Regions from separate parts of the Pseudomonas sp. LB3P14 genome, predicted to be linked through region 2. Evidence: riboswitches for the same ligand, from Rfam matches in the RefSeq annotation. Region 2 holds a riboswitch; each other region holds the start of a gene.
The links. A riboswitch is a leader RNA that binds a small molecule or an ion and turns the genes downstream of it on or off. The one in region 2 is predicted to bind cobalamin.
Positions count from the first base shown of each region.

Region 1 (9,939 bases), 690 kb from region 2:
AATACGGGCGAGGCTTATTGATTTTTATATTCCTCAAGGGCGTCATTGCACACGCTATGCCAAACTTAATATTCGTTTTATTTCAATGACTTATTATTTTTAGTCGACAGAATTAAGTGTGATTCTGACGGCACTGTGTTCAGGTGATGTCTTCCAGGCAACAGTGAACACTTACTTATAATCAATGGGCCGTAAAAATGAACATCTGGTTATGAATAGTTGCGCACGGGCTTATAACGCTTTCCATGAAGGTCAAGCGATTCACACGCTTGCTCTAACCTGTCGCCTGCTCGTAGACTTTTTTACTTGAAGCCGACATGCACATACCCAGCGAGATCATCAGTGACCCAGAATATCTACGACAGCCCTGAGTTCTTCGACGGATACAGCCAACTGCCCCGCTCGCTCCAAGGACTGGCCGGTGCCCCGGAGTGGCCGGCGTTGAGATCGTTACTGCCGCAAATGTCCGGCCAGAAGGTCGTGGACCTGGGTTGCGGTTATGGCTGGTTTTGTCGATGGGCCGCCGACCAGGGCGCCGATCGCGTGCTGGGGCTGGATGTCTCGGAAAAGATGCTGGAGCGCGCTGTCGCCACCACACACGACTCACGGGTGATTTATAAGCGGGCCGACCTGGAGGGGCTCGAACTTGCCAAATCCGGTTTCACCCTGGCCTACAGCTCACTCGCGTTTCATTACATCAGTGACTTGGCAGGGCTATTGCGCAACGTACATGACGCACTGGTACCCGGTGCAAGGCTGGTGTTTTCCATTGAGCATCCCATCTATATGGCGTCACGCCGACCGGACTGGATCATAGACGCGCAAGGGCGCAAGTCATGGCCGGTAGACAGTTATCAGGTGGAAGGTCCCCGGTTGACGAACTGGCTCAGCGATGGCGTCGTCAAACAGCATCGAACGCTGGGCACGCTACTGAATCTGCTGATCCAGACCGGATTCACCCTCGATCACGTGAACGAATGGGGGCCGACCGAAGACGATCTTGCTGATCGCCCTGCACTTTCTGATGAAATCGAGCGACCCATGATGCTGATCGTGGCGGCCAGCCGTTGAGCGTCTGAACTGGTTGAATCCACGGCCAAAAGCGCTCAGTGGTGATATTCGGCATGATCGACTACCATGCCGGCCGCCGGTTTCCAAATGGGATTAATAGGGAATCCGAGATGCCTGACACGGCATCAAACGGAACTGCCCCCGCAACTGTAGGTGCTGAGCCTGCTCCTGAACTGCCACTGGGATCACTCCCGGGAAGGCTGGAGCCTGGCGACGACGCATCAGTCAGGAGACCTGCCGGCCAAGCAAATCACTAACCGGCGGGGTGTCCGGGAAGGACATCCTTGCGCCGGGCGTCACCTGAGTGACCGGCACTTCACTGCTTTATTGGCAGCGTTCGATGATGTGTTTCCAGTCCGTACCCCTGCTCTTGTACGGTCACATGGAGATTGCGTCATGCTGCTGTCCCGCCTTGCCACCCTCGTCACCGCCCTGGGTCTGTCCACCCTCGCCCATGCGGCCCCGACCCACTATCCCCTGACTGTCGAGAACTGTGGCAGCACGCTGACCTTTCAGCAGGCACCCAGCCGTGCCGTGACCATCGGCCAGGCGGGCACTGAAATGCTTTACGCCATGGGCCTTGGCAACAAGCTGGTCGGCACTTCGCTGTGGTTCAACGATGTGCTGACCAAGTACAAAACCGAGAACGACATGATCGAACGCCTGGCCGATAACGAGCCGAGTTTCGAGGCGGTGATCGGCAAGCGTCCACAGCTGGTGGCAGTGGAACTGGAGTGGATGATCGGCCCGCAAGGCGTGGTCGGTACTCGCGACCAGTTTCATGAACTGAAGATCCCGACCTACCTGATGCCCTCCGACTGCGAAGCCAAGGACAACCTGGTCGGTGCCGACGGCACACGGCTAGAGGCGTTTCGCATCAACAGCCTCTACAAAAGCATCAGCCAATTGGCTGAAATCTTCGATGTGCAGGAACGTGGCCAGCAGCTGAACGCCCAACTCAAGGCCAGCCTGGCCAAGTCCATTGCCACCGTACAGAACAAGGACCTGAAGCACACCAGTGCGCTGCTCTGGTTCTCCAGCGCCAGTCTGGATATCGACCCCTATGTCGCCGGGCACAAGGGCATCCCCGACTTCATGTTGAACACATTGGGTGTGCGCAACGTGGTGGAGTCCGATGAAGAATGGCCAACCGTCGGCTGGGAAACCATCGCCAAGGCCAACCCGACCTTCCTGGTCATCGCACGCATGGATCGCCGTCGCTTCCCGGCTGACGACTATCAAAAGAAACTGGAATTCCTGCGCAGCGACCCGGTGACCCGCAACATGGACGCCGTGAAAAACAACCGCATCATCATCCTCGACGCCATGGCCATGCAGGCCAGCGTGAGAATGTTCGACGGTCTTGAAACCCTGGCATCAGCCATCAACGGCTACGACCTGCCGAAATGACCGGGACGCTGATTCGTACGCTGCTGGCATTGCTGACACTGCTGTTGGCCGTGATTGCCGGTGTGGCCATCGGTGAAACGAGCATCGAACCGAGCGTGGTGTTCCAGGTGCTGGCCAACAAACTGTGGACGGCTGGTTATGTCCTCGACCCCATAGACGAAGGCATCGTCTGGAATTACCGCCTGACCCGCGCGCTGGTGGCAGCGGCCTGCGGTGCGGGCCTGGCCACCTGCGGGGTGATCCTGCAATCGCTGTTGCGCAACCCGCTGGCCGATCCTTATCTGCTCGGCATTTCCGCCGGCGCCTCGACGGGCGCTGTAATGGTGGCATTGCTGGGCCTCGGGGCGGGCCTGGTTTCGCTGTCGGTCGGGGCGTTTGCCGGCGCCGTTGCTGCCTTCGCCGTGGTTGTTTTGCTGGCCCGCGCCAGCGGTTCATCTGGCGGTACCGGGCAGATCATCCTGGCGGGGATTGCCGGGTCGCAGTTGTTCAATGCGCTCACGGCGTTTCTGATCACCAAGTCGGCCAGTTCCGAACAGGCCCGCGGCATCATGTTCTGGTTGCTCGGCAATCTCAGCGGTGTGCGCTGGCCGTCGGTGTGGCTGTCGGTGCCCGTGGCATTGACCGGTCTCGCGGTGTGCCTGTGGCACCGTCGGGCGCTGGATGCCTTCACCTTTGGCGCCGACTCAGCCGCCTCGCTCGGCATTCCGGTACGCCGAGTGCAATTTCTGCTGATTAGCTGCGCCGCACTGGTGACGGCAGTGATGGTGTCGATTGTCGGCTCCATCGGTTTCGTCGGACTGGTCATCCCCCATGCCGTGCGACTGCTGCTGGGCACCCGGCATGCGCGTCTGCTGCCGGCGAGTGCGCTGGGTGGTGCAGTGTTTCTGATCGCCGCCGATGTCCTCTCCCGGACGCTGATCAAAGGCCAGGTGATCCCGGTCGGCGTCATCACTGCACTGGTTGGAGCGCCGGTGTTCGCGTTGATCCTGATCGGTCGGAGGAATGCCCGATGAATGCTGCCTCGCCTGTTATCGGCGACTCCGTACTACATTGTTCCGGCCTCGGGTTCCATGTCCGCGACGCTGAGTTGCTGCACGGTATCCGCCTGGACATCCGTCGCGGTGAAACCCTTGGCCTTGTCGGGCCCAACGGTTCGGGAAAATCCACGCTGCTCAAACTGCTGGCCGGCGTGCGCGTCCCCAGCCGGGGAGACATCCACCTCAACGGCCAGCGCCTCAAGACACTGTCACGGCGAACCATCGCGCAAACCCTGGCGGTGGTTGAGCAACAGGCCGACACCTTGGATGCCATCAGTGTGTTTGACGCCGTAGCCCTGGGCCGAACGCCGTGGCTGTCGGCCTTGAGCCCGTGGTCGAGTGAGGACGATGCCATCGTCCTGCAGGCGCTGCGCGACGTCGATGCGGCGCACCTGAAAAACCGTACCTGGCAAAGCCTATCCGGCGGTGAACGTCAGCGAGTCCACATCGCTCGCGCCCTGGCCCAGCGCCCGCAGATTCTGTTGCTGGACGAACCGACCAATCACTTGGATATCCAGCATCAACTCGCCATTCTAAATGTTGTACAGGCGCTGCCGGTGACGACATTGATAGCCCTGCATGACCTGAATCAGGCGCTGACCTGTGATCGTTTGGCGGTACTGGAACGGGGGCGATTGGTGGCCCTCGGCAAGCCACTTGAGGTGCTGACACCGCAGCGCCTGCGGGACACGTTTGGCGTGCAGGCGCATTACCTGATCGACCCGTTCGACGGCGCGCAGATCCTGCGATTTCGCTCTGTTTAAGCCGTCCTCAGGACCTTATAGCTTGAACTGCGCTACCAGGGCATTGAAGGAGACGGCAAGCCGCGACAGTTCCTGGCTGGAAGCGCTGGTCTGGTTGGCACCCGCAGCGGTCTGGGTCGAGAGGTCCTGGATGTTCAGCAGATTACGGTCCACCTCACGGGCGACTTGGGCCTGTTCTTCGGACGCCGAAGCGATCACCAGATTGCGCTCGTTGATGGTGACGACCCTGTCTGTAATCTTCTCCAGCGCCGCCCCGGCGCTCTGGGCCAGTTCCTGAGTGTTGGTGGCCAGCGACAGGCTCTTGCCCATGGCAGTGACGGCCCCATTAGCGCCCGATTGCACGGTCCTGATCATGCCTTCGATTTCTACGGTCGAGGCTTGGGTGCGGTGGGCGAGCGCGCGCACTTCATCGGCCACCACCGCAAAACCGCGCCCTTGTTCGCCAGCACGGGCGGCTTCGATCGCAGCGTTGAGCGCCAGCAGGTTGGTCTGTTCGGCGATGCTGCGGATCACGTCCAGTACCTTGCTGACTTCCCGAATATGCCCGGCCAGTTCGGTCACCGTCTCGGTCGACTCGGTGATCTCTTCCACCATGGTGCTGATGCCCATGAGCGTATGGTGGACCTGACTGCGGCCATGAGCGGCGTCTTCGGTCGCGGCATTAGAGGCTTCGGAGGTCGACACGGCGTTGCGCGCCACTTCCTCGACTGCCGCTGTCATCTCATTGACAGCGGTGGCCGCCTGCTGGATTTCATCATTCTGCCGCGTCAGGCCCCGGGTACTTTCCTCGGTGACCGCGCTCAGCTCTTCGGCGGCGGAGGCCAACTGATCCGAGGCGCTGGCGATCTGCTGAAGGGTGTGCTTCAAGCCGCCCTGCATGTCCGCCAAGGCATTGAGCAGTTGCCCCGCTTCATCGCCACGGCGAGTGGAAATGCTCTGTGTCAGATCGCCACCGGCAATTCGCTGGGCACTAGCGACCGCCACCGCCAGTGGGCGAGTGATCATGCGCGTAATTAGAATGCCTAGAGCGACAGCCACCAGAAAGGCGATCACGATCCCGACCAGCAGGATCAGCGTGGAGCTGGCTTCGAGTTCCTGCGCCCCCTCGGCACCTTCTTTGATCTGCCGCTTGTTCGAATCGATCATCACCCGCAGGTAATCGCGGGCTTGAATAAACACGTCAACCGACAACGCGTTCAAACGATTGCGTGCCTGATCAAGATCACCGGCGTCTACCGACTCAAGGACCTTCCCGGCACCTGCCACATAACCGGGCCACAGTTCTTTGTACTTGTCCCCCGCTGTCCGCTCATCAACCGCCAGAGGTGTGGCACGGTAGGTCGCGAAGGCGTCTTCCGCCCGAGCCAGATCCTTCGCCAGGTTCTGGCGAACACGCGTCTTGTCCGCTTCGGACACGTCGCCGGCGTGAGCGTCAAGCAACCGGTAAAGCCCGCGGTTGTGAGCGACCAGGCTGGTCATGGTTTCGTTGATGTTGCCCACTGAGACCAGGCTGTTGGAAAAGGTCAAAGACAGCGCAGTCGCCAAACGGTTGATCCCGACCATCCCCAGCCCACCCACGATTAGGGTGATCAGGGCGCAGGTGACGAACGAGGTCAAAAGCTTGGTCGAAAATTTGGACTGATTCAGAAGGTTCACGTGGCAAACTCGATGGGATTAGAGGTAATAAAAATGGAGAACGACCACTACCGCGAAAGTGTTCGCGGTAGTGGTACTGATTGACAACAAAACTGCATCACCCCGTTGGGATAGTTGATTAAGGATTAAAGGTGAACCTTAAGAAAGGCTCGCGGAAATCGACTCCATTAAAAATGGAGTCCTGTCGCTTAGAACCGATAGGTTGCCTGCACGGAAGCCCCATTCGCACTATTGTCGTAATTGGCACTGTATTCAGGTTGAAGACCAGAGTTGTCCGCCTGCTTCACCGAGACTTTGGAATCCCAGAGATAGCCATAAGCAAAGTCTATCGTCAGGTCGGAATTCGGCGAATAAGCGCCACCCAAGGTCACGGCCTGGCGATTCCCGACCGGAATGCGCACGCTGCGATCGGCATTCCTGATGGGTGATGGATCATAGGCGTAGCCTGCGCGCAGCAGCCATTGCTGGTTCACTTGATAGGAGCCGCCAACTGCGGCGCTCCAAGTGTCGCGCCAGTTCATTTCTTCGATCACAGTTCCCATGCCAGCCGCCTGGCCCACGGGGGAAAGACCGCTGTTGACTGCCTCGACCTTCTGGATCCGGCTCCAACGTTTCCAGGTGGTTCCCAGGTATCCCTTCCAGCGACTATTGAAATGATGCGTGATAGACGTGTCCACGGATTCGGGCATCGTGAGGTCTATCTTGTTGTCATAATTTCCGTCCAGCGGGATAACGCTCGGGGAGCCAGAAACCTCAGTATGCCCCTTGAGTTCATAGTCCACCTTCGAGTGATAGTTAATCCCCCAACTGGTTGCCTCAGTAAAGTCAACCAGGATGCCGACGTTGTAGCCAAGTGCCGTGTCATCGCCTTTGACGGTGACCAGTGTGTCCTCGCCGTTGTTCAGGGCGCCGGTGGCCAGGTAATTCTGAAGCTTGGCATTGAATCGGTTTATGGTCGGTCCGCCACCAATGGACACGTAGTCATTGATCCGATAGGCAATGGTGGGCTGAAGGGTTATTTCCTTGGTCGTGCTATAGGAGCCATGGTAGCGGCCCTGAAAAGTGCTCTCGTAATCATTGATCAGACCACTCGGGGCATAGAGGCCCAGACCAATCGAAAAACGATCATCAAGGGGCGTCGACATGTAAGCAAAAGGTACGACCCCCAAAGGTACCGAATCCCCTTTATTCGTTCCTGCGACACCGCTCTGTGCATCACTGATGTCGTCGCTCACCGAGACGACCGCTGCCCCGCCGGAAATCTCAGGGCGTTTCAGCTTCGTCAAGCCTGCGGGATTTCCGTAGATGGTGCTGGCGTCCAGCGCGGAAGACGACCTTCCCGCATAAGCAGTCCCCGCGCTGCTTGCACTTTGTTCGTTTAATGCAATGCCATTGGCGCTTGCAATTGTAGAGGCGCTGAGGAGTGCCATGGCACTGCTGAATTTAATCCAGACAGCACACTTACGCTGAGTAGATAAACATGGGGTCACCCGGCTATTCAGTTTCATTTTCCACCTCTTGTTTATTGTTTTTGTTGATTGCACGCAGGCAAGGCTTCGCCTTCCCGTGCACTTTCAGTGCTGGTCGGAATTGATCGAAGTTGTGTAAAGGCCCTGACTGAACAGGACCTCGGTGAATCAGGAACTCAATTAAGCCACTCGACTTGAAAGCTATAGCGCCCCAAGAGCGGAGTCAGGACTTCCTGGTTAGCTCCGGCCCGGATGCTGGCGACCAACCCACGACGGTTGTCCTGCACGACTTCAACAGCAATATCCGAAAGCCCCAGGCGCTCCACTTCCTGCTGGACTACTTTGGCAATCTCGCGCTGCTGCAAAGCCGGCTTGAATATCTTGCCCACGGCAGTCAGTGGCAACGCTTCGAGGATTTCAATGCGCTTGGGAACGGCTGCCCGCTCGCTGATGTTGAGTTGAGCGAATGCCTCAAGTTCTTCGGCGCTGCAGGCTTGCCCGGGGCGCAGTTGAACGTAGGCGACCGGCACCTCGCCCGAGTAGGCATCGGGGCTGCCGATTGCAGCGGCCAACGCGACGGCGGGATGCCCCTGCAGAGCCTCTTCAATTTGCTTGGGATCGATGTTGTGGCCGCCGCGGATAATCAACTCCTTCTTGCGTCCGGTCAGCCAGAAGTAACCTTGCGCATCCTGGCGACCCAAATCGCCCGTATTCAACCAGCGCTGACCATCGATATCGATCCAGAGGCCCTGGTTATGACGCTCATCCAGATAGCCTTCGAAGAGGTTCGGACCACTGATCGTGATGAGGCCGATCTCATCCGCGTTGGCGTCGCGCAGGTACTCTCCAGAATCATTGAGCACGACCGCGCGCATGTTCTGGTAGGCGATCCGTATCCCGATGGAGCCAATATGGCGCTCACCATGGGGCGGATTGATTGAGGAAACGCAAGCGCCCTCGGTAAGACCATAACCTTCAAGAATCTTTACCCCGGTCCGGCGCTCGAACTCTCGGAAAAGCTCAGCCGGCATGGGTGCGGCGCCACAGATTGCATAGCGAAGACTGGAGAGGTCGCGGCCCTGCCATTCATTTTGTAAAAGTGCAGCATAGACAGTTGGCACGCCGGAAAAGAGGTTGATACCGAAGTGCTCGACCATCTCCCAGAATCGTGGGATCACCCCCTCACCACGATACCCATTAGGCGTCCCGAGGATCACATGGTCGCCTTGAGTCCATGGCATCAGTCCAGTCACCAGCTGGCCATTGACATGAAATAGCGGCAGGCCACAAAACAGAACCTGGACACCACTGCGTGGCTGCATGTGAGCGTCGATGGCCCATGCATTGAATACTTCAGAGCCATGGGTACGCGCGGCGATCTTGGGGAGCCCGGTGGTGCCGCCCGTGCAGATGTAAGAGGAGGACTCATCCTGACGGATTTGCCGACCGCTCTTCAGGTGTGTGTGCGGCTGAGCATTCATCAGCGATTGCCAATCGTGGATCGCGACGCCGCTGTGTAAGTCTCGTTCCTTCAGTGCCACGGCTTTAAGAGCCCCACGCACAGGTTCGTCGACATAGGGCTCCATGCTGACCCAAACGACAGACCTGATCCCGGGTAACTGATCCAGCTGCGAAGCCAGTTTTGGCCACAGATCGCTGCCTGGAGTCGGCGCGAGCGTCACCACCACGGATGCCTTTGCGGCATTCAACAAGCCAGTGATCTGCTTGGCCTCAAGCAGAGGGTTGATCGCCATGGCGATGCCCGCTGCCTCCCCGCCCCATATAGTGAAGTGGGTTTGCGGCAGGTTGGGCAGGATGAAGGCAATCACCTCACCCGGTTTTATGCCCAGGTCATGGAAGGCGTTTGCCGCGCGGGTGATATCCGCGAAAAGCTGGGAGTAGTTCCACTCGTGGGTGCGCTTGAAATCGCCGGCATCGGCGAAGAAGCTTAGCGCCGGTGCCTCGGGGGTGCGCTCGGCCGCCTGACGCAGCGCTTCATAAGTGCTGCAAGCCAGGCCACGCTCCGACAAGGGGACTCGTTCAAGACTTTCGATGTCATTCAGAGTCTGTACGACCATCAGGCTTCCCCCACGACTCGGTTGCGTTGCACGCCCAGGTCAATCACACCATCGGCGCTGCGAATACGCGCCTCGACCACGTCACCCGCCTTGAGATACTGCGTCCGGCCTTCCTGCGCCTTGAGGAAAAGCTTCCACTTGGTGGCTTCTGGCAACAGGGCTGCAATGCGCATTTTGGCAGGCGAAGGGATCGTCAGGGCACAGCCGGCAGGCGTACCGGTGGCGATCAGGTCGCCAACGGCGAGATCTTGCAAGGCGGAGAGTTCGGTCAGGGTTTCAGCGGGGCCGTAAACCAGGTTGGCCGTGCTGTCGTTCTGTCGCACCTGGTCGTTGACCGTCAGCTTCAGCTGCAGTGCCTTGAGGTAATGCATGTCCTTGGCATCCAGCAGGCACAGGTACGGGCCGACCGGGCCGAAAGTGCGGTAGCTCTTGCCCTTGTAGAACTGCATCTGGG
Region 1 covers NZ_CM142714.1:1,311,990-1,321,928, reverse strand. Annotated here, with positions in the region: gene ACYZT5_RS06130 (class I SAM-dependent methyltransferase) at 343-1,071, shown strand; cobalamin riboswitch at 1,132-1,327, shown strand; gene ACYZT5_RS06125 (ABC transporter substrate-binding protein) at 1,468-2,481, shown strand; gene ACYZT5_RS06120 (FecCD family ABC transporter permease) at 2,478-3,494, shown strand; partial or broken gene ACYZT5_RS06115 (ABC transporter ATP-binding protein) at 3,611-4,034, shown strand; partial or broken gene ACYZT5_RS06110 (methyl-accepting chemotaxis protein) at 4,298-4,894, opposite strand; partial or broken gene ACYZT5_RS06105 (MCP four helix bundle domain-containing protein) at 5,204-5,938, opposite strand; gene ACYZT5_RS06100 (outer membrane protein transport protein) at 6,127-7,446, opposite strand; gene ACYZT5_RS06095 (acyl-CoA synthetase) at 7,584-9,485, opposite strand; gene ACYZT5_RS06090 (fumarylacetoacetate hydrolase family protein) at 9,485-9,939, opposite strand, start outside.
Region 1: it holds a riboswitch for cobalamin, as region 2 does, so the genes downstream of both, ACYZT5_RS06125 (ABC transporter substrate-binding protein) here and ACYZT5_RS02915 (CbtB domain-containing protein) in region 2, are expected to answer to the same signal.

Region 2 (9,939 bases):
CAGGTCCATGGCCAACAACACGCCATTGGTGCCGGCGTAGGCCTTGACGCGGAAATCATCCTGAAGGTTGGCGGCTAGAACGCGCATGACTCACTCCTGTGATCTTTTCGGCTCACTTCATATCATCGATATGTCGATATTCGGCCTGCAACTCGGTAGCCATCACCTTAGCCCGTCCAAGCCGAATCGGCCCGCGTTCGATGTCGATCAACAGCCCCGGACAATCAAGCGTCGGCAACGTCGACCAGTCCTTCAATCGGCCATCGGTGACCAACAACACTCGCTGCTGCTCCGCCGGAAAACGCCTCTGCCGCGCAGCCAGCCATCGCCCCGCCTCAGCCATCGCCGCCAGTAACGGTGTGCCACCGCCCGCTCCCAGGCCATCAAGCCAGTTGCGCAAACCGGCGGAGGCTTTCAACCCTTGCACTTGCCATTTCGGTAGATTGCCACTGGCCGTCAGCAACGCCAGGCGCGCACGCTGGCGATAGGCGTCGTCGAACAGCTGCGCCAGCAGGCCCTTGGCATCGCTCAATGCCTGATGGCGGCGAGTCGAGGCCGAGGCGTCGACGATCACCAGCCACAGTTCGTGGGGCGAACGGGTGCGCAGGTGAAACAAGACATCGTCGCGCTGACGCGGGCGGCCGTTCAGCAACGTACCGGGCCAATTGATCGAGCCGCTACGCGCCGCGTGACGTTTACCCTGTTTGCCGTTATCCAGCCGTCCGGCGCGGGGTCTGGCATTCGCCCCCGCGTCAGATCGAGGGCGAATGCCTAGGGCTTTTTTGGCCAGCTCGGTACGTCACGTCGTGCGCCGACCGGTAACGCCTGGGCGGGCATTTCCCCCCATTGACCCTGGCCTTCGCTCGGGTTGGCATTTTGGGTCGAGGGCGGCTGACTGTGTTGCGGCGCCGGCGGCGACTGCTCGCGGCGGCGATGGCGCAAGGCAAATTCGGCGACGGCGTCGATATCTTCCTCGGCGATTGCGCTCGCCCCGCGCCACGCTGCATGGGCACGCGCCGCGCGCAACCAGACCAGGTCGGCCCGCAAGCCATCGACGCCGGCGGCAAAGCAGCGCTCGGTGATCTGCGCCAGCGCGTGATCGTCGAGAGGGACACTTGCCAGCGCGCTGCGCGCTTTCTGGCAACGTTCACGCAGAGACTGCTGTTGGCTTTCCCATTCAGCGCAGAAGCTGTAGGGATCGCTGTCGAAATTCAGCCGACGGCGGATGATCTGACCACGTTCGGCCGGTGCGGTGTGGCCGCTGAGGGCGACGTTCAGGCCAAAGCGGTCGAGCAATTGCGGACGCAGCTCACCCTCTTCCGGGTTCATGGTGCCGATCAGCACGAACTTCGCTGAATGGCGATGGGAAATGCCGTCACGTTCGATCAGATTGGTGCCGCTGGCGGCCACATCCAGCAGCAGGTCCACCAGGTGATCGGGCAATAAATTGACCTCATCAACGTAGAGCACGCCGCCGTCAGCCTTGGCCAGCACACCGGGGGAAAACTGTGCGCGCCCCTCGCTCAGGGCGGCGTCCAGGTCGAGCGTGCCCACCAACCGTTCTTCGGTGGCGCCCAACGGCAATGTCACGAATTGGCCGCTGGCCAGCAGATCCGCCAGACCTCGGGCCAGCGTTGACTTGGCCATGCCGCGGGGGCCTTCGATGAGTACGCCGCCGATTTTTGGGTCGATGGCGGTCAGGTAGAGGGCGAGTTTCAGATCGTCAGCGCCGACCACGGCGGAGAGAGGGAAATGGGGGGTGTCGGTCATCTTTAATACTCGGTCATGGTCGGTAGCAGGCACACCTTGTACCTGTGGGAGCGTGGCTTGCCCGCGAAGGCGTCCGGTCAGTCGATATCAATGTTGAATGTGAGTGACTCTTCGCGGGCAAGCCACGCTCCCACAGGGTTTAGCGGTGCCGCAGAGTCAGCTGTCTTCTTCTATGTCCAACAACAAATTCTCCAGCGCCTCCCGATACTCGCCCGGCTCCTTCCACATCCCCCGCTGCTGCGCCTCCAGCATCCGCTCAGTCATGTCACGCAACGCATGCGGATTGTGCTCACGAACAAAATCCCGGGTCGCCGGGTCCAGCAAATAGGCATCGGCCAGCAACGCATACTGGTGATCGTCGATCAGCTGCGTAGTGGCGTCGAACGCAAACAGATTATCAACCGTCGCCGCCAGTTCAAACGCGCCTTTATAGCCGTGGCGCTTCACGCCGTCGATCCACTTCGGATTGGCTGCCCGGGAGCGGATCACCCGGTTCAGCTCTTCCTTCAACGTGCGGATCTTCGGCAAGTCCGGCTGACTGTGATCGCCATGGTAACTGGCCGCTGCTTCACCACTGAGGCTTTCCACGGCCGCGAGCATGCCGCCCTGGAACTGGTAATAGTCGTTGGAGTCGAGCAAGTCGTGCTCACGGTTGTCCTGGTTTTGCAGCACGGCTTGCACTTGGCTCAGGCGCTGAGCGAACTGCTCTCGCGCCGCGGTGCCTTCGTCAGAACCGCCGTAAGCGTAGCCGCCCCAGTTCAGATAAACCTCGGCCAAGTCATCGCGGCTTTGCCACAGACGACCCTCGATGGCGCCCTGCACGCCCGCGCCGTAAGCACCCGGTTTGGCGCCAAAGATGCGCCAACCGGCCTGACGCCTGGCCGCGTCTTCATCCAACCCCGATTGCATCAACGCTTCGTGCTCGGCACGCACCTTGGCGGCCAGGGGGTTGAGGTCGTCCGACTCGTCGAGGGCGGCGACCGCTTGCACGGCGGCGTCGAACAGGCGGATCAAGTTGGCAAAGGCATCGCGAAAGAATCCGGACACGCGCAAGGTCACGTCCACACGCGGCCGGTCCAGCAGACTCAGCGGCAGAATTTCGAAGTCGTCGACCCGCTGACTGCCCGTGGCCCAGACCGGGCGCACGCCCATTAGCGCCATGGCCTGAGCGATGTCATCGCCGCCGGTGCGCATGGTCGCGGTGCCCCACACCGACAGGCCGAGTTGGCGCAGATGATCGCCGTGGTCTTGCAGGTGTCGTTCAAGAATCAGGTTGGCCGACTGGAAACCGATGCGCCACGCGGTGGTGGTCGGCAGGTTACGCACGTCCACCGAATAGAAGTTGCGCCCGGTCGGCAGCACGTCGAGTCGACCGCGACTCGGCGCACCGCTGGGGCCGGCCGGCACGAAGCGACCACTTAGCGCGTCGAGCAGACCGCGCATTTCCGCCGGACCGCAGGCGTCCAGCCGTGGAGCGACGACTTCACGCAGGCTGTCGATGATGGCTTTCACCTCTGACCAGCCTGATTCGTTCAGCAGCTCAACTTCAGTGCTCAATGCCTGCTCGATCAGCTGTGTGGCGAACAGCTCCAGACGTTCGCGGGTATCACCTGCTGTGCGCCAGACTTCGTCGGTGAGGGTTTGCAGTTCAATCGGACGCGGCCCGGTCCAAGGTTCGGCGAGCGCACAATCCAGCGGATCGAAGCCCAACGCGAACGCCTTGGCCAGCGCCCGCAGCAGACTCGACTGGGCGCCACGCCCATCTCCCCGCGGGATACGCAACAACGCCAGCAAGGTGTCGATGCGCAAACGCCCGGTCGGCGACTCGCCGAACACATGCAAACCATCGCGGATCTGCGACTCTTTCAAGTCGCACAAATACGTGTCCAGACGCGGCAACCAGATCGCCGCATCGGCATCACTGTCGAGTTTTTCGTCCAGTTGCAGTTCGCGATCGATGTGCGTCTCGCGCACCAGTTGCAGGATGTCGCGCTGCAATTCCCGGGCACGGCGCGGATCGAGCAATTGCGCTTCGTAATACTCGTCGGCGAGTAATTCGAGGTTGCGTAACGGGCCGTAAGTTTCGGCGCGGGTCAGCGGCGGCATCAGGTGATCGATGATCACCGCCTGCGTACGACGCTTGGCCTGGGCGCCCTCGCCCGGATCGTTGACGATGAACGGATAGATGTTCGGCAACGGCCCGAGCAGCGCATCCGGCCAGCAATTTTCCGACAGCCCGACGCCCTTGCCCGGCAGCCATTCGAGGTTGCCGTGCTTGCCGACGTGGATCACGCCGTGGGCGCCGTAGGTGTTACGCAACCAGAAGTAGAAGGCCAGATAACCGTGAGGCGGCACCAGGTCCGGGTCGTGATACACCGCGCTCGGATCAACCTGATAACCCCGCGCCGGTTGAATGCCGACGAAGGTCAGGCCAAAACGCAGCCCGGCGATCATCATTCGCCCGCCACGGAACATCGGATCGCTTTGCGGCGTGCCCCAGCGTTCCAGTACGGCCTGGCGGTTGGATTCGGGCAAGGCGTTGAACATCAGCAGGTAGTCGTCCATCGACAGGCTTTGCTGACATGGACGCTGGTCAAGGGTGTCGAGGTCGTTGCTGACACCACCGAGCAATTGCTGGATCAACGCGGTGCCAGTGTCCGGCAACTCCGCCGGTAGTGGATAACCTTCGGTATGCAGCGCACGGAGGATATTCAGCGCGGCGGCCGGGGTGTCGAGGCCCACGCCGTTGCCGATGCGCCCATCACGAGTCGGGTAGTTGGCGAGGATCAGGGCGATGCGTTTCTCGCCATTGGGCACGCGCGCCAGATCGATCCAGCGCCGCGCCAGTTCGGCGACAAAATCCATGCGTTCAGGTTGCGGTCGGTAGCAGACCACGTCCGACTGGCTGCGCTCACTGCGCCAAGCCAGGTCCTTGAAGCTGATCGGCCGGCTGATGATTCGGCCATCCAGTTCCGGCAGCGCGATGTGCATCGCCAAATCGCGTGGACCGAGCCCCTGTTCACTGGCGCGCCAACCGGGCTCGTTGTCCTGGGCGCAAATCGCCTGAATGACCGGGATGTTGCGACGAAACGGTCGCAGGTGCGGCGCTTCGGGGCTGGATTGAGCGAAGCCGGTGGTGTTGAGAATCACGCCGGCTTCGACTTCATCCAACCAGTCCTCGACCGCCGTCAGGCAGCCGGGCTCTTTCAAACTGGCCAGCGCAATCGGCAACGGGTTCAACCCCGCGGCCTGTAAACGCTGGCAGAAAACATCTATGAAACCGGTGTTCGCCGCCTGCAAATGCGAACGGTAAAACAGCACCGCCGCGACCGGTTGATCAGCCTGCCAGTCGGCTTGCCAATCGTGAAGGTCTGCGGGGCTTTTTTGCGGATGGTAGATCGCCGTGCGTGGCAGGGTTTGCGGCTCGGCCCAGGCGTAGTCGCGATCCAGCCAACGATTGGCGAGGCAGCGGAAAAAATCCAGGGCATTGCTCATGCCGCCCTGACGCAAAAACTGCCAAAGCCGATCGCGGTCGCAGGCAGCCACCGTGCTCAGGTCGCTGAGTTCCGGGTCCGGGCGGTCATCGCCGGGCACCAGAATCAGCTGCACGCCGCGCTGGGACAACTCCACCAAACGCTCCACGCCATAACGCCAATAGGCGATGCCGCCGTGCAGCGAGATCAGAATCACCTTGGCGTGGCGCAGCACTTGGTCGACATACAGGTCAACCGACGCGTGATTCTGCACCTGCATCGGGTTGGCCAGGCGCACGCTCGGGTAATCGTCGGGCAACTGCTGTGCGGCTTCGGCGAGCAGCGCGAGGCTGGAGTCGCCGCTGCACAGGATCACCAGCTCGGCAGGGGTTTGTCCAAGGTCGGCAATGTTGTCATCCGACACGAAACCGCCGGGCTGGGTCCTGAGCAGGTGCATGGCTTAAACGCTGAGCGCAGCGCGCAATTGCGTTTCGATTAGAATTGCGTCCAGTTCCTGGCCGATCAATACCAGGCGCGTGGTGCGCGCTTCGTCGGCGCCCCACTGACGGTCGAAATGCTTGTCGAAACGAGTGCCCACGCCCTGGATCAACAGGCGCATCGGTTTGTTCGGAATCGCCGCAAAGCCTTTGACGCGCAAGATGCCGTGTTGAACCACCAGTTGCGTCAGCGCGTCCAACAGCAGGCTTTCGTCGGCTTGCGGCAGTTCGATGGAGATCGAATCGAAAGCATCGTGATCGTGATCGTCTTCACCTTCATGGTGGTGATCGTGATGGCTGTGACGGCCGTCGATGTGTTCTTCGGAACCGGCACCGAGGCCGATCAGCACGTCCAGTGGCAGGCGACCGCTGCTGGCTTCGATGACTTTCACCGCGGGCGGCAATTCTTCGGCGACTTCCAGGCGCACACGGGCCAGGTCTTCGGGGCTGATCAGGTCGGCCTTGTTGAGGATCACCAGGTCGGCGCTGGCCAGTTGGTCGGCGAACAGCTCGTGCAGCGGCGATTCGTGGTCCAGGTTCGGGTCGAGTTTGCGCTGGGCATCGACCTGGTCCGGGAAAGCAGCGAAGGTGCCGGCGGCGACCGCTGGGCTGTCGACCACGGTGATGACCGCGTCAACAGTGCAGGCGCTGCGGATTTCCGGCCACTGGAAAGCTTGCACCAGCGGTTTTGGCAGGGCCAGACCAGAGGTTTCGATGAGGATGTGGTCGAGGTCGCCGCGACGGGCGACCAATTCGCGCATCACCGGGAAGAACTCTTCTTGAACGGTGCAGCACAGGCAGCCGTTGGCCAATTCATAAACGCGACCGTTGGCTTCTTCTTCCGTGCAGCCGATGGAGCACTGCTTGAGGATTTCGCCGTCGATGCCCAGCTCGCCGAACTCGTTGACGATCACCGCGATGCGGCGGCCCTGAGCGTTGTCGAGCATGTGCCGCAGCAACGTGGTTTTGCCCGAGCCGAGGAAGCCGGTAACGATGGTGACGGGGAGTTTGGCCAGTGTTTTCATCGGATGCCCTTTGGCAAGGTGGCGGGCATACGGGACGACGACCGGCAACGCGGACGCGCGTGCCTGAAGAGTTCGCCACCGGATCACCCCGCCCGGTTGAAAGTGAGAATCTGTGTCGAGGCAGGTCTCCTGGCTGACGGCTTGCCAGTCGTTCGACTGACGTTGGCTGCGCCTTCCCGCGGGCCCGATGGACAGGGCTTGCAGTGGCGTGGCAGCTAACAGAACCGTTCACAGTTGCGGGGGCAGCCGCGGCATCGACCGCGTTCCCTTCTTAGCTTCGGCAGACGCCGAAGAACCTCGAAAGCGCAAGGCTACGCATGGTGTGGGGGCGGGTCAATGTCTTGTGGCGCCCTCACCGGCCCCTTCGCGGGCAAGTCGGGTCGCCGCATCGCTCGCTCCTACAAAGAACGCCGCCGTCCTGTAGGAGCGAGGCTTGCCCGCGAAGAATTCACCTCGGTGTCGAGTTGAGAACCCTTGCCAATTGACGCCCAACCCCCGCCCATGCTCTCCTACACGCCTTGTTACGGGTGCCCTTCACAGGGTGAAACGGGAAACCGGTGAATCATGTGCTTTACTCTAAGGCCATGTCAGTCCGGTGCTGCCCCCGCAACGGTAAGCGAGCGAAGCGTCAGATCCACTGTGCCAGCAGTTCGGCATGGGAAGGTGATGCTTGCAGGTCAAGGCGAAAGCCAGCGCCCCTCGTGAGCCCGGAGACCGGCCCGCAACACAAAGTGACCATTACGATCACTGAATAACAAACCCGCGGTGGGCGGGCGCTGTTTGAACCTCTGCGCGCCCGACTCGCAGGGGTCTTCCATGCGCTCCATTCACCCGCTGACAGACCAGAGGGAAGCGCCATGTCGATCATCAGCAGTACCGGCAGCAACACCGATAAGAGCACCGCCAGCACCACCACGACCCTGACTCAACGCCTGACCGCCGCCGTGTGTGCGTCGATCCTTGGCGCTAGCCTTGTTTATTTCGCTGGTTTCTCGCACATCGAAGCGGTGCACAATGCCGCGCACGATACCCGCCACAGCTCTGCATTCCCGTGCCATTGAGACCTGCTGACATGATCAAGCGTATTGCGCAAACCGCAGGGTTCACCGGGCTGCTGGCCGCCCTGCTGCTGACCCTGCTGCAAAGCTTCTGGGTCGCTCCGCTGATTTTGCAGGCCGAAACCTACGAAAAATCCGAGCCGGCCGCTGTTGAAGTCCACGAACACGCCGGTGCTGTCGCCGCTCACACCCACGACGCCGAAGCCTGGGAACCGGAAGACGGCTGGCAGCGCGTGCTGTCGACCACGGGCGGCAACCTGGTGGTAGCGGTCGGTTTCGCCCTGATGCTCGCCGGTCTTTACACCTTGCGCGCACCGACTCGTACTTCCCAAGGCCTGCTCTGGGGCCTGGCCGGTTATGCGACGTTCGTGCTGGCACCCACCCTCGGTCTGCCGCCTGAGCTGCCGGGCACTGCCGCTGCTGATTTGGCGCAACGGCAGATCTGGTGGATCGGCACTGCCGCCTCCACTGCGGTCGGCATCGCATTGATCGTGTTCAGCCGCCACTGGCTGATGAAAGTGCTCGGCGTGGCCATTCTGGCCGTTCCTCACGTGATCGGCGCACCACAACCGGAAGTCCACTCGATGCTGGCTCCAGAAGCCCTGGAAGCTCAGTTCAAAATCGCTTCGCAGCTGACCAACGTCGCGTTCTGGCTGGCCCTGGGCCTGATCAGTGCCTGGTTGTTCCGCCGCAAAAGCGATGGTCAATACCACGCATGACTGACACCCGCGCAGCGCCGACCCTGGTGGTCGGCCTGGGCTGCCAGCGCGGCTGCCCCGTCAGCACGCTGCGGGCGCTGCTCGATCAGGCGTTACAGGCTCATAAAATCGAACTTCACCAGATCAAGGCGCTGGCCAGCATCGACCTGAAGCGCGAAGAACCTGGTTTGATCGAATTGGCCGAACAACTAGCGCTGCCCCTGAAGTATTTCAGCAGTGAACAATTGAAAGGTTACAAACCGCAACTCAGCCACCACTCGGACATCGCGTTCGAACGCACCGGCTGCTACGGCGTCGCGGAAAGTGCCGCCCTGGCCATGGCCGAACAGTTGGCCCAGGCACCAGCAAAATTGCTGATTTCACGACAAAAATATGCCCAGGCCACCTTGGCATTAGCCTGCGCCGCCTGAAATCCCCGATAATCTCACTCTTCGATCATGAGCAATCTTCATCTGAAGCCTTGCCCTGCCCCTTTTTCTCACAGGAACCGACGATGACCGTCTACTTCATTGGCGCAGGTCCCGGCGACCCGGAACTGATCACCGTCAAAGGCCAACGGCTGATTCGCAGCTGCCCGGTGATCATCTACGCCGGCTCCCTGGTGCCCGCCGCCGTGCTGGAAGGCCATCGCGCCGAACACGTGGTCAACAGCGCCGAACTGCACCTGGAACAGATCATCGAGCTGATCAAGACTGCCCATGCCAATGGCCAGGACGTGGCCCGGGTGCACTCCGGCGATCCGAGTCTTTACGGTGCCATTGGCGAGCAGATTCGCTACCTGCGCGAACTCGACATCCCTTTTGAAATTATTCCCGGCGTCACAGCCACGGCGGCCTGCGCGGCACTGCTGGGCGCCGAACTGACATTACCCGATGTGTCGCAAAGCGTGATCCTGACCCGCTACGCCGACAAGACCGCTATGCCCGCCGGCGAAGAGCTGGGCAGCCTGGCGCAGCATGGGGCGACCATGGCGATTCATCTAGGGGTCAATCATCTGGAGAAAATCCTGGTTGAATTGCTGCCGCACTACGGCGCGGACTGCCCGATCGCGGTGATTCACCGAGCGACCTGGCCGGATCAGGATTGGGTGGTGGGGACGCTTGAAGACATTGCCGCGAAGGTTGAAGCCAAGGGGTTTCGGCGCACGGCGTTGATTCTGGTGGGCAGAGTGTTGGGCAGTGATCACTTCAGTGAGTCGTCGCTGTATCGCGCTGGGCATGCGCATCTCTTCCGACCCTGATCGTTCCCACGCGGACGGTTCGACGCCTCGACGTGGGAACGATCAAAAAAAACGGCACTCACGGGTGCCGTTTTTTCTTTTCGCAGCGAACGCCTTAGTAGTAGGCGTTTTCTTTCTGCGTGTGGTCGGTGACGTCACGAACACCCTTGAGCTCGGG
Region 2 covers NZ_CM142714.1:618,011-627,949, reverse strand. Annotated here, with positions in the region: gene ACYZT5_RS02940 (phospholipase D-like domain-containing protein) at 1-87, opposite strand, end outside; gene ACYZT5_RS02935 (vWA domain-containing protein) at 113-652, opposite strand; gene ACYZT5_RS02930 (ATP-binding protein) at 772-1,770, opposite strand; gene cobN (cobaltochelatase subunit CobN) at 1,927-5,700, opposite strand; gene cobW (cobalamin biosynthesis protein CobW) at 5,704-6,765, opposite strand; cobalamin riboswitch at 6,868-7,080, opposite strand; cobalamin riboswitch at 7,274-7,502, shown strand; gene ACYZT5_RS02915 (CbtB domain-containing protein) at 7,623-7,826, shown strand; gene ACYZT5_RS02910 (CbtA family protein) at 7,838-8,542, shown strand; gene ACYZT5_RS02905 (cobalamin biosynthesis protein) at 8,539-8,952, shown strand; gene cobM (precorrin-4 C(11)-methyltransferase) at 9,036-9,782, shown strand; gene nfuA (Fe-S biogenesis protein NfuA) at 9,877-9,939, opposite strand, start outside.

Region 3 (9,939 bases), 870 kb from region 2:
GCAACCAGGTCGATGCCGATGCTGTCGTGCTTGTTCAGGTTCAGCGCCAGACGCAGCTTGGTGCCGACGCCGTCAGTGCCGGAAACCAGTACTGGCTGCTTGTAGCCGGCCGGGATTTCGCAGAGGGCGCCGAAACCGCCCAGGCCGCCCATGACTTCCGGGCGCGCAGTGCGCTTGGCGACGCTCTTGATGCGTTCGACCAATGCTTCACCGGCGTCGATGTCTACACCGGCGTCCTTGTAGCTCAGGGAGGGTTGCTTGCTCATGATCCAGGCCTTTAGGGGGGATTCAGGGGTAACGACCGAGTCCAGTGGGGGCGCCGAAACGGCGTAGGCGAGAGCCTAGCGCGCTATTCCGACACTGCCCGGCTGTTGCCGGTCTGCGAAGGCGCGCGATTTTATCAGGCTTGAGGGGCAGCGGCCATCCTCAGGCCGACGGCAGGGGCATATCGGCTTAAAAAAACCTTTATTGCCCGTGTTGGTCGCATCCTTCATGGCTGTATAAGGTATCGCTATTCACCGTCTATCGTTATGACAGTGCAAAAACTTACCGGGGTCGGGTGAATGTTTTGCTTGGGGGCGTGGTCACAGCCTTGCTCAATCCGGTTCACGCGGCCTGTTCCAGCCGCTCTTGTCGTCAGGAATCCTCCATGCGTTTTTTTTCTAGATATTTGTTTGCGGGCTGTTTGTCATTGGTCAGCCTGGTGAGTCATGCCGAGACCGTGAAAAATCTGTATCAGGTGCGTCAGCCTGTCAGTGGTCAAACCCCTGAGGTACGCGATCAGGCGACCCAGCAAGCGTTGGATACGTTGGTGCTGCGTCTGACCGGTGATCCCAAGGCTGCGCAAAGCCCGGGGTTGGCCGCACTGCGCAAGGACCCGCAGCAGATCATCAGTCAGTACGGCTTTGACGCCGGCCCGCCGGAGGTGCTGAAGGTCGATTTCGACCCGGCCACCACCGAGCAAGCGTTGCGCCGTGCCGGGCTGTCTCTGTGGGGGGCGAACCGGCCATCGATCCTCAGCTGGTGGTTGAACGATTCCACCGAGGGTTCGAGCCTGGTGGGCGATGGCCAGGCCAGTGCTGCACCGCTGCGTCGAGCGGCGCAACACCGTGGTCTGCCGCTGCGTCTGCCGCTGGCCGATCTGAATGAGCAGATTGTCGCCACGGCACCGAATCTGGAAGGTGCGGACGCGACGCCACTGCGCGGGGCATCGGAGCGTTACAACGCTGACGCGTTGCTCGCGGTGCATGCCCGTGAAGAGGGCGGCCAGTGGCAGGCCAAGTGGCAGTTGTGGCTGGGCGACAAGAAGGAGGCGGGCAGTGTTCAGGGCGCGGATCAGGCCGCTGTGGCCGATGCGGTGATGCTGGCGGTCAGTGAACGGCTGGCGCCTCGTTTTGTGGTCAAGCCAGGTGTTTCGGGCGAGCAATTGCTCGAAGTGCAGGGCATGAATCTGGAGCGCTACGCGGCACTGGGGCGATTGCTGGATCCGTTTGGCGCGCGCTTGGTCAGCGTCGATGGCGACCGTATTGTCTATCGGGTCAATGGCAGCGCCGAGCAGTTGCGCTCGCAGTTGTCACTGGCGAAGTTGCAGGAGGTTCCTGCCGGTGAAGCGCCGGCGCCTGTCGCACCGGTTCAGCCGGCCGAGGGTTCGGCACCGGTAGTAGCGCCCACTCCGGCACCTGTGCCGCAGTTGCGATTCCGTTGGTAACGGTTTTCTTTCTTTATATAGATGCATAGGGAGTTGTACATGGCCGATACGCGGCGTTGGTTCTGGTTGGGTGGGGTCATCCTGCTCTGCGCGTTTGTCTGGCTGTTGCATCCGATCCTGACGCCGTTTCTGGTGGCGCTGCTGTTGGCTTATCTGTTCGATCCATTGGTGGATCGGCTGGAGAAGGCCGGGCTCTCTCGCACTTGGGGCGTGGTGGCGGTGTTTGCGCTGTTTACCTTGATCTTCACGACATTGCTGCTGGTGTTGGTGCCGATGCTCGCCAAGCAGCTGTTTCGCTTGTACGAACTGGCGCCGCAGATGCTCGACTGGTTACAGCACACCGCATTGCCGTGGGCGCAATCGAAATTTGGACTGTCGGATAATTTCTGGAAATTCGACAAGCTCAAGGCTGCGATCAGTGAACACATGGGCCAGACCACTGACATTGTCGGGATCGTGCTGAGTCAGGCGACGGCTTCCGGGCTGGCGTTGATCGGTTGGCTGGCGAATCTGGTGCTGATCCCGGTGGTGAGTTTCTACCTGTTGCGGGATTGGGACCTGATGATGGCCAAGATCCGCAGCCTGCTGCCCCGTGATCGCGAAGAACGCGTTGTGGTCCTGGCGGGTGAATGCCATGAAGTGCTGGGTGCGTTCGTGCGCGGTCAGTTGCTGGTGATGGTGGCGTTGGGCGTCATCTACGCGGCGGGCCTGATGCTGGTGGGGCTGGAATTGGGGCTGTTGATCGGTTTGATTGCCGGTCTGGCGGCGATCGTGCCGTACATGGGGTTTGTCATCGGGATTGGTGCGGCCTTGATAGCCGGGTTGTTCCAGTTCGGTGGCGATCTGTATCCCATGATCGGAATCGTCGCGGTGTTCATGGTCGGGCAGGCACTGGAAGGCATGGTGCTGACGCCATTGCTGGTGGGTGATCGGATTGGTCTGCACCCGGTGGCGGTCATCTTCGCGATTCTGGCAGGGGGTGAACTGTTCGGTTTTACCGGTGTGCTGCTGGCGCTGCCGGTGGCGGCGGTGATCATGGTGCTTTTGCGCCATGTGCATGATTTGTATAAAGATTCGGATATGTACAGCGGTGTTGATCAGGCCGAGCTTTAAGGCGCTCTGATCACGCGTCGCGGGCCGCCTGGTTCATCGCCAGGTTGACCCGAATCCCTCGCGCGGCTGTCACATGCGCTGCCAACGAAACTGTCATAAAACCAGTGTGTTAACGCAAACCTTTGATTTTGCTTGTGGTCTGTCGCATTGTGCGGCCAGCTTCACGGGTATAAACTTCGCAAACTTTACACAGAGGCCACTAACGGTTCCTTTGGAACTGTTCAGTCAGCATGAAACCGATTCAGCTGCCCCTAGGTGTGCGTCTGCGTGATGACGCTACCTTTATCAATTACTATCCAGGCGCCAATGCCGCTGCACTCGGCTATGTCGAGCGGCTATGCGAAGCCGACGCCGGCTGGACCGAAAGCCTGATTTATCTCTGGGGCAAGGACGGGGTAGGGCGTACGCACTTGTTGCAGGCGGCCTGCCTGCGCTTCGAACAACTGGGGGAGCCGGCGGTGTATTTGCCGTTGGCCGAGCTGCTTGATCGTGGCATCGCCATCCTCGACAACCTCGAACAGTACGAACTGGTCTGCCTGGATGATTTGCAGGCGGTAGCCGGTCGGGCGGATTGGGAAGAGGCGCTGTTCCATCTGTTCAATCGTCTGCGTGACAGCGGTCGACGCCTGCTGATCGCCGCTTCGACATCTCCGCGCGAACTGCCGGTGAAGCTGGCGGACCTCAAATCCCGTCTGACGTTGGCGTTGATCTTTCAGATGCGTCCGCTCTCCGACGAAGACAAATTGCGTGCCTTGCAACTGCGCGCATCTCGTCGCGGTCTGCACCTGACCGATGAAGTCGGGCATTTCATTTTGACCCGCGGTACGCGCAGCATGAGCGCACTTTTCGAGCTGCTTGAACGCCTCGATCAGGCCTCCCTTCAAGCTCAGCGCAAGCTGACGATTCCCTTTCTGAAAGAAACTTTAGGCTGGTAAAGCCAAGGCCTGCAGCGGGTTTCGGCATATTTCAGGCGCCAAGAATTCCGCCTTCCTACAGGGTTGCAGGCTGCGCGAATGTCTAAAACGGGCTTAAGCGCTTAGATGTAAACGAGAAACCGAGAAGTCACATAAAGTTCGATTGAATTTGCAAATGAGGTTGATAGCGGGCATAGTCTCGCCATCTTTAGAACTATCAGCCACGGTCGTGCCCATGCTAAATCGCTTTGCACCCCTCGTGCCCCTCGCACTCGTTACCCTGTTGTTCGGTTGCGCTGCTCACTCTCCAGTGTCCCAGCAAGAGCAACAACAGCAGGCTAAAAATTCTGCTACCGCCCAATCTTCCGTTCTTTATCAGCAAGCGCTTGAACAGGAAGAGGCGGCCACCGAAAAAGAATTGGCAGACTTCGCCGGCGGCAAGTCGTACCAGCTTCCGGTTCTGGCCGACAGCATCCTCGAACGCGGCATGTCCCTGATCGGTACCCGTTACCGTTTCGGCGGCACCTCCGAAGCTGGCTTCGATTGCAGTGGCTTCATCGGTTACCTGTTTCGTGAAGAAGCCGGCCTGAACCTGCCACGCTCCACTCGCGAAATGATCAACGTGGACGCTCCGTTGGTTTCGCGCAGCAAACTGGAGCCTGGCGACTTGCTGTTTTTCGCCACCAATGGCCGTCGCGGTCGCGTCAGTCACGCCGGGATCTACCTGGGTGACAACCAGTTCATCCATTCCAGCAGCCGCCGCAGCGGTGGTGTCCGGATCGATAGCCTGGGCGACAGCTACTGGAGCAAGACTTTCATCGAAGCCAAGCGCGCACTGGCGATGGCACCAACTGCAGCCCCGACTATCGTCACGGCACGCAAGTAAGCGGACATTTTGTAAGGTGAACTTAAAGTCTTACTTGAAGTTTGCCGCGTAGCGACTAGAATCCTGATCTATTATTGATGGCAAACCGCCTGCGTCCTGCGCAGGCGGTTTTCTTTTCTGCGCCCCCTGCAGAAAAAGCCGCAGCCAGATCAGGATGTTCTGCTTATGTCGACGTCGGCCCGCCTCGCAATCATGCTCTTCGCAGCGCTGCTCAGCGCCTGCGCCAGCCGTACACCGCCACCTGCGCCGGTGGTTCGCGCTCCCATTATTTTCAGTTCCTCCCAAGCATTCTCCCCTGAGGCAGAAGACGTATTGTTCCGTGCGCTCGGCCTAGTGGGCACGCCGTACCGTTGGGGTGGCAACACGCCGGATTCGGGTTTCGATTGCAGCGGGCTGATCGGTTACGTCTATCGTGACGTCGCCGGCATTTCCCTGCCGCGTACCACGCGCGAGTTGATCAGCATGCAAGCGGCCAGCGTGGGCAAGGAAGGTCTGCAAACCGGGGACCTGATCTTCTTCGCCACCAATGGCGGCTCCCAGGTCAGCCACGCCGGGATCTACGTCGGCGAAGGTCGCTTCGTCCATGCGCCCGCCACCGGCGGCACGGTGAAGCTCGACAGCTTGTCCAAAGCTTACTGGCAGAAAGCCTATCTGAGTGCCAAGCGCGTCTTGCAACCTGAGCACTTGGCACGCAACCCCTAAATTGCAGAGGTTGTCATGACCGCTCGCACACTCAATCTCGACGATTCCCTGTATCAATACCTGCTCGATGTTTCCCTGCGTGAAACGCCGCTGCTCAAGCGTTTGCGTGACGAAACCCAGGCGCTGCCCATGGCTCGCTGGCAAGTGGCGCCCGAGCAGGGCCAGTTCCTCGCGCTCCTGGTGAAACTCACCGGCGCCAAGCGTCTGCTGGAAGTCGGCACCTTCACCGGTTACAGCGCCTTGTGCATGGCGGCTGCATTGCCGGATGACGGCTCGCTGATCTGCTGCGACATTCCCGGCGATTACAACGCCACCGCACGCCGTTACTGGCAGGAGGCGGGGCTTGCCGAGCGGATTGATCTGCGCTTGGCGCCCGCGTTGGAAACCCTGGCTCAGTTGGATCAGCAAGAGCAGTTCGACCTGATCTTCATTGATGCCGACAAAGCCAACTATCCACGCTATCTGGAGCACGCCCTGCGTCTGCTGCGCGTCGGCGGTCTGGCAGTGTTTGATAACACGCTGTGGAGCGGACGGGTGCTTGAGGACAATCCCGAGAGCGAAGACACCCGAGCCATCCAGGCGCTCAATCGGGCCTTGAAGGATGACTCGCGTGTGGATCTGTCGTTGTTGCCGTTGGGCGATGGATTGACGTTGTGCCGCAAGCGCTAAGCGCTCACTTGGCCGCCGATACGCGCCACACCTTGTTGCCCACGTCATCCGCGACCAACAAACCACCCTGCTGATCAATCACCACGCCTACCGGGCGGCCCATGGCTTTTTCCTCGTTATTGAGGAAGCCGGTGAGCACATCCATCGGCTGCCCGGTCGGCTTCCCTGCGCTGAACGGTACGAAAATCACTTTGTAGCCACTGTGCGGCTTACGATTCCACGAGCCATGCTGGCCGATGAAGGCGCCTTCCTTGAACTGCGCCGGCAGCGTGTTGCCTTCAGCAAACGTCAGGCCCAGCGATGCGGTATGCGGGCCCACCGCATAATCCGGAGCAATGGCCTTGGCCACCAGATCGGGGTTTTGCGGCTCGACGCGAATGTCGACGTGCTGACCGTAATAACTGTAAGGCCAGCCGTAGAACCCGCCGTCTTTCACTGAAGTGATGTAGTCCGGCACCAGGTCGCTGCCGATTTCATCGCGCTCGTTGACCGCCGTCCACAGTGCGCCGCTCCGAGGTTCCCAGGCTAGACCGTTTGGATTACGAATCCCCGAGGCGAAGATCCGATGGTTGCCGGTGGCGCGATCCACCTCCCAGATCGCCGCGCGACCTTCTTCCTTGTCCATGCCGTTTTCGGCCACGTTGCTGTTGGAGCCCACCGTGACGTACAGCTTGCTGCCGTCCTTGCTGGCGATGACGTTTTTGGTCCAGTGGTGATTCAGCGTACCGCCCGGCAGGTCGATCACCTTCATTGGCTGTGACTTGATCGCCGTCTCGCCGTTTTCATAGTGGAAGCGCAGCAAGCGGTCCGTGTCGGCGACGTACAGGTCATTGCCGACCAGGGTCATGCCGAAGGGCGAGTTGAGGTTTTCCAGAAACACCGTGCGGGTTTCGGCGATGCCGTCGTGGTCCTTGTCCCGCAGCAGCGTGATGCGATTCGGGCTCGGTACTTTGGCGCCGGCACGGCCCATGACTTTGCCCATGACCCAGCCACGGATGCCTTTGCCGTCATCGGGTTTGGGTGGTGCGTTGGTTTCGGCGACCAGCACGTCGCCGTTGGGCAACACATAGAGCCAGCGCGGGTGATCGAGCCCTTCAGCAAAGGCCGCCACCTGAGTCCCTGTCGCAGCTATGGGTTTCGCGCCGTTTGGCCAGCCGATCGCCGGGGCGATGTTCACCGTCGGGATCAGGGTTTTGTTTGGTTCTGGCAGCTTGGGCGACGGGCCGGTGCCGTCGGAGACTTGCAGCCTGGAGGTTTCACCGCAGGCGGCAAGCCCTCCGGCGAGCACGATGACGAGAGCGAGCTGAGGCTTGCGCATGCTGATCTTCCCTATGAATGCATTGACCTAATCAATAGAGAAGCGCAGGTGCGCGATGGTTCAACCGGTCAGCCGCGGGCTTCCTTGAACAGCACGGCGATGCCGGGGTGGTAGTTGCCGGCTTCGTTGCGCAACTTGCGATAGGCATAGGGGAAATACCAGGCCACCGCGCAGCTGTGTTCCTTTTGCAGGTCGTCGACCATGTCCTGGAGTTCTTCCGGAGTAGCACTTTGCTGAGCTTTTTGCGGCGCGACGAACAGGCAGCCGAGTTTCAGGTCGCTGGCGTAGCTGATGCGCTTGGCGTCGCTGGTGATGTCCTGCAATGCTTGGCTCAGGTTCAGGCTGTTGACGCGTGGCCAGCGCTGGGTCGCCTGAAGGTAAGCGCGTTCTTCGCTGGTCGCGATAAACAGGTCGGCGCGGCCATTGCGTTCGCCTTCTTCGGTCTGTTTACGGGTCGGTGTTTGTTGCAGCGTCACCATTTCCGCCATCCACGCAGCGGCGGACAGCAGGCTCAGGTTGGCTTTTTCATCGAACCAGTAAGGCGTGTCGTTATCGCCGCGTACGGCGTTGTAGCGGTCGATACAGTCAAACCAGCGGTCCAGCACCGGGCGCAGGAATTCCAGCTTCGGATTGCTGATGATCATGCCTTGCATGTGGCTCACCCTTGAATTTGTATTGTGAGATTATGGCTCTTTGATATCACTGCTGAGAGTGTGGCACAAGATTGGCGTCAGATAATTGATCAACGGCAGTTATTCGCTTGCAGGCCGCCCGTCTTCAATTGACGCTCCATCCCCAACCCTCTAACCTTCGCGGCTTGTTTCAGGTGCTCTGTGGCCTTGGTCGACAGAGTGAAACAGGGAAGCCGGTGAGTGAGTTCATTCAACTAATGAAGAACCACGATCCCGGCGCTGCCCCCGCAACGGTAAATGAGTGAAGACTGCGTCTTGAGCCACTGTGTCATATGACATGGGAAGGCGCGCGGTCAGGCGTATCGCCGCTCATGAGCCCGGAGACCGGCCTGATCCATCCAGCGGCATCACGGTGGGCGATGCCAGGCTTTTTGCCGTCTATTCTTGTGCCTGCCCGCCGTTATCCAGCCTCAACGGAGAGCTCCCCCATGACTGATACCCCCGATCGTGACGAACGTCATCTGGCACGCATGCTGCGCAAAAAAGCCGTGATCGACGAACGCATCGCCAACTCCCCGAATGAATGCGGCCTGCTGCTGGTGCTGACCGGCAACGGTAAAGGCAAAAGCAGCTCGGCCTTCGGCATGCTCGCCCGGTCCTTGGGCCACGGCATGCAGTGTGGCGTGGTGCAGTTCATCAAGGGGCGCAACAGCACCGGCGAAGAATTGTTCTTCCGGCGTTTCCCGGACCAGGTGCGTTTTCATGTGATGGGCGAGGGCTTCACCTGGGAAACCCAGGATCGCCAGCGTGACATCGCCGCCGCTGAAGCCGCATGGGCCGTGTCCCGCGAATTGCTGCGTGATCCGTCGATTGGCCTGGTGGTGCTCGACGAGTTGAACATTGCGCTCAAGCACGGTTATCTGGATCTCGATCAGGTACTCAGCGATTTGCAGGCGCGTCCGCCGATGCAGCATGTGGTGGTCACCGGTCGCGGCGCCAAGCCGGAGATGATCGAACTGGCCGACACGGTCACCGAAATGGGCGTGATCAAGCACGCGTTCCAGGCCGGGATCAAAGCGCAAAAAGGCGTCGAGCTGTGAATACTACTTTATGAAAATCAGCCGTCACTGCCCGGCGGTGCTGATTGCCGCGCCGGCCTCCGGCCAGGGCAAGACCACCGTCACCGCGGCGTTGGCCCGTTTGCATCGCAATCAGGGGCGCAAGGTTCGCGTGTTCAAGTGCGGCCCGGACTTTCTCGACCCGATGATTCTAGAGCGCGCCAGTGGTGCGCCGGTGTATCAACTGGACATGTGGATGGTCGGCGAGCAGGAAAGTCGTCGTCTGTTGTGGGAAGCTGCCGGCGAAGCCGATCTGATCCTCATTGAAGGTGTCATGGGGCTGTTCGACGGTACGCCGTCCAGCGCTGATCTGGCGCGGCATTTCGGTGTGCCGGTGCTGGGTGTGATCGACGGCACCGCCATGGCCCAGACCTTTGGCGCACTGGCGTTGGGGTTGGCGCGCTATCAGCCGGATTTGCCGTTTGCCGGTGTGCTGGCCAACCGCGTCGGTACCCTGCGTCACGCGCAATTACTTGAAGGCAGCCTCACTGAAGGTTTGCGCTGGTACGGCGCCTTGTCCCGGGAAACCGGGATCGAATTGCCGAGTCGCCATTTGGGTCTGGTTCAGGCCAGTGAGTTGAACGATCTCGATCTGCGCCTCGATGCGGCGGCCGATGCACTGGCCAGCAGTTGCGAGGTCGCGCTGCCACCGGCGGTGGAATTCGCAGCCCCTGATGTGATCGCTGCCGAACCGTTGCTGGCCGGCGTGCGAATTGCCGTGGCCCGTGACGAGGCGTTTGCCTTCACCTACGGCGCAAGCCTGGATCTGCTGCGCGCCATGGGCGCCGAATTGCGGTTTTTCTCGCCAATCCGTGATGCGCAATTGCCGGAGGCAGACAGCCTCTATCTGCCAGGCGGTTATCCCGAATTGCACCATGT
Region 3 covers NZ_CM142714.1:7,264,942-7,274,880, forward strand. Annotated here, with positions in the region: gene purM (phosphoribosylformylglycinamidine cyclo-ligase) at 1-266, opposite strand, end outside; gene ACYZT5_RS33405 (DUF2066 domain-containing protein) at 650-1,708, shown strand; gene ACYZT5_RS33410 (AI-2E family transporter) at 1,748-2,821, shown strand; gene hda (DnaA regulatory inactivator Hda) at 3,052-3,756, shown strand; gene ACYZT5_RS33420 (C40 family peptidase) at 3,971-4,621, shown strand; gene ACYZT5_RS33425 (C40 family peptidase) at 4,787-5,323, shown strand; gene ACYZT5_RS33430 (O-methyltransferase) at 5,339-5,992, shown strand; gene ACYZT5_RS33435 (PQQ-dependent sugar dehydrogenase) at 5,997-7,310, opposite strand; gene ACYZT5_RS33440 (hypothetical protein) at 7,379-7,963, opposite strand; cobalamin riboswitch at 8,118-8,349, shown strand; gene cobO (cob(I)yrinic acid a,c-diamide adenosyltransferase) at 8,431-9,042, shown strand; gene ACYZT5_RS33450 (cobyrinate a,c-diamide synthase) at 9,053-9,939, shown strand, end outside.
Region 3: it holds a riboswitch for cobalamin, as region 2 does, so the genes downstream of both, cobO (cob(I)yrinic acid a,c-diamide adenosyltransferase) here and ACYZT5_RS02915 (CbtB domain-containing protein) in region 2, are expected to answer to the same signal.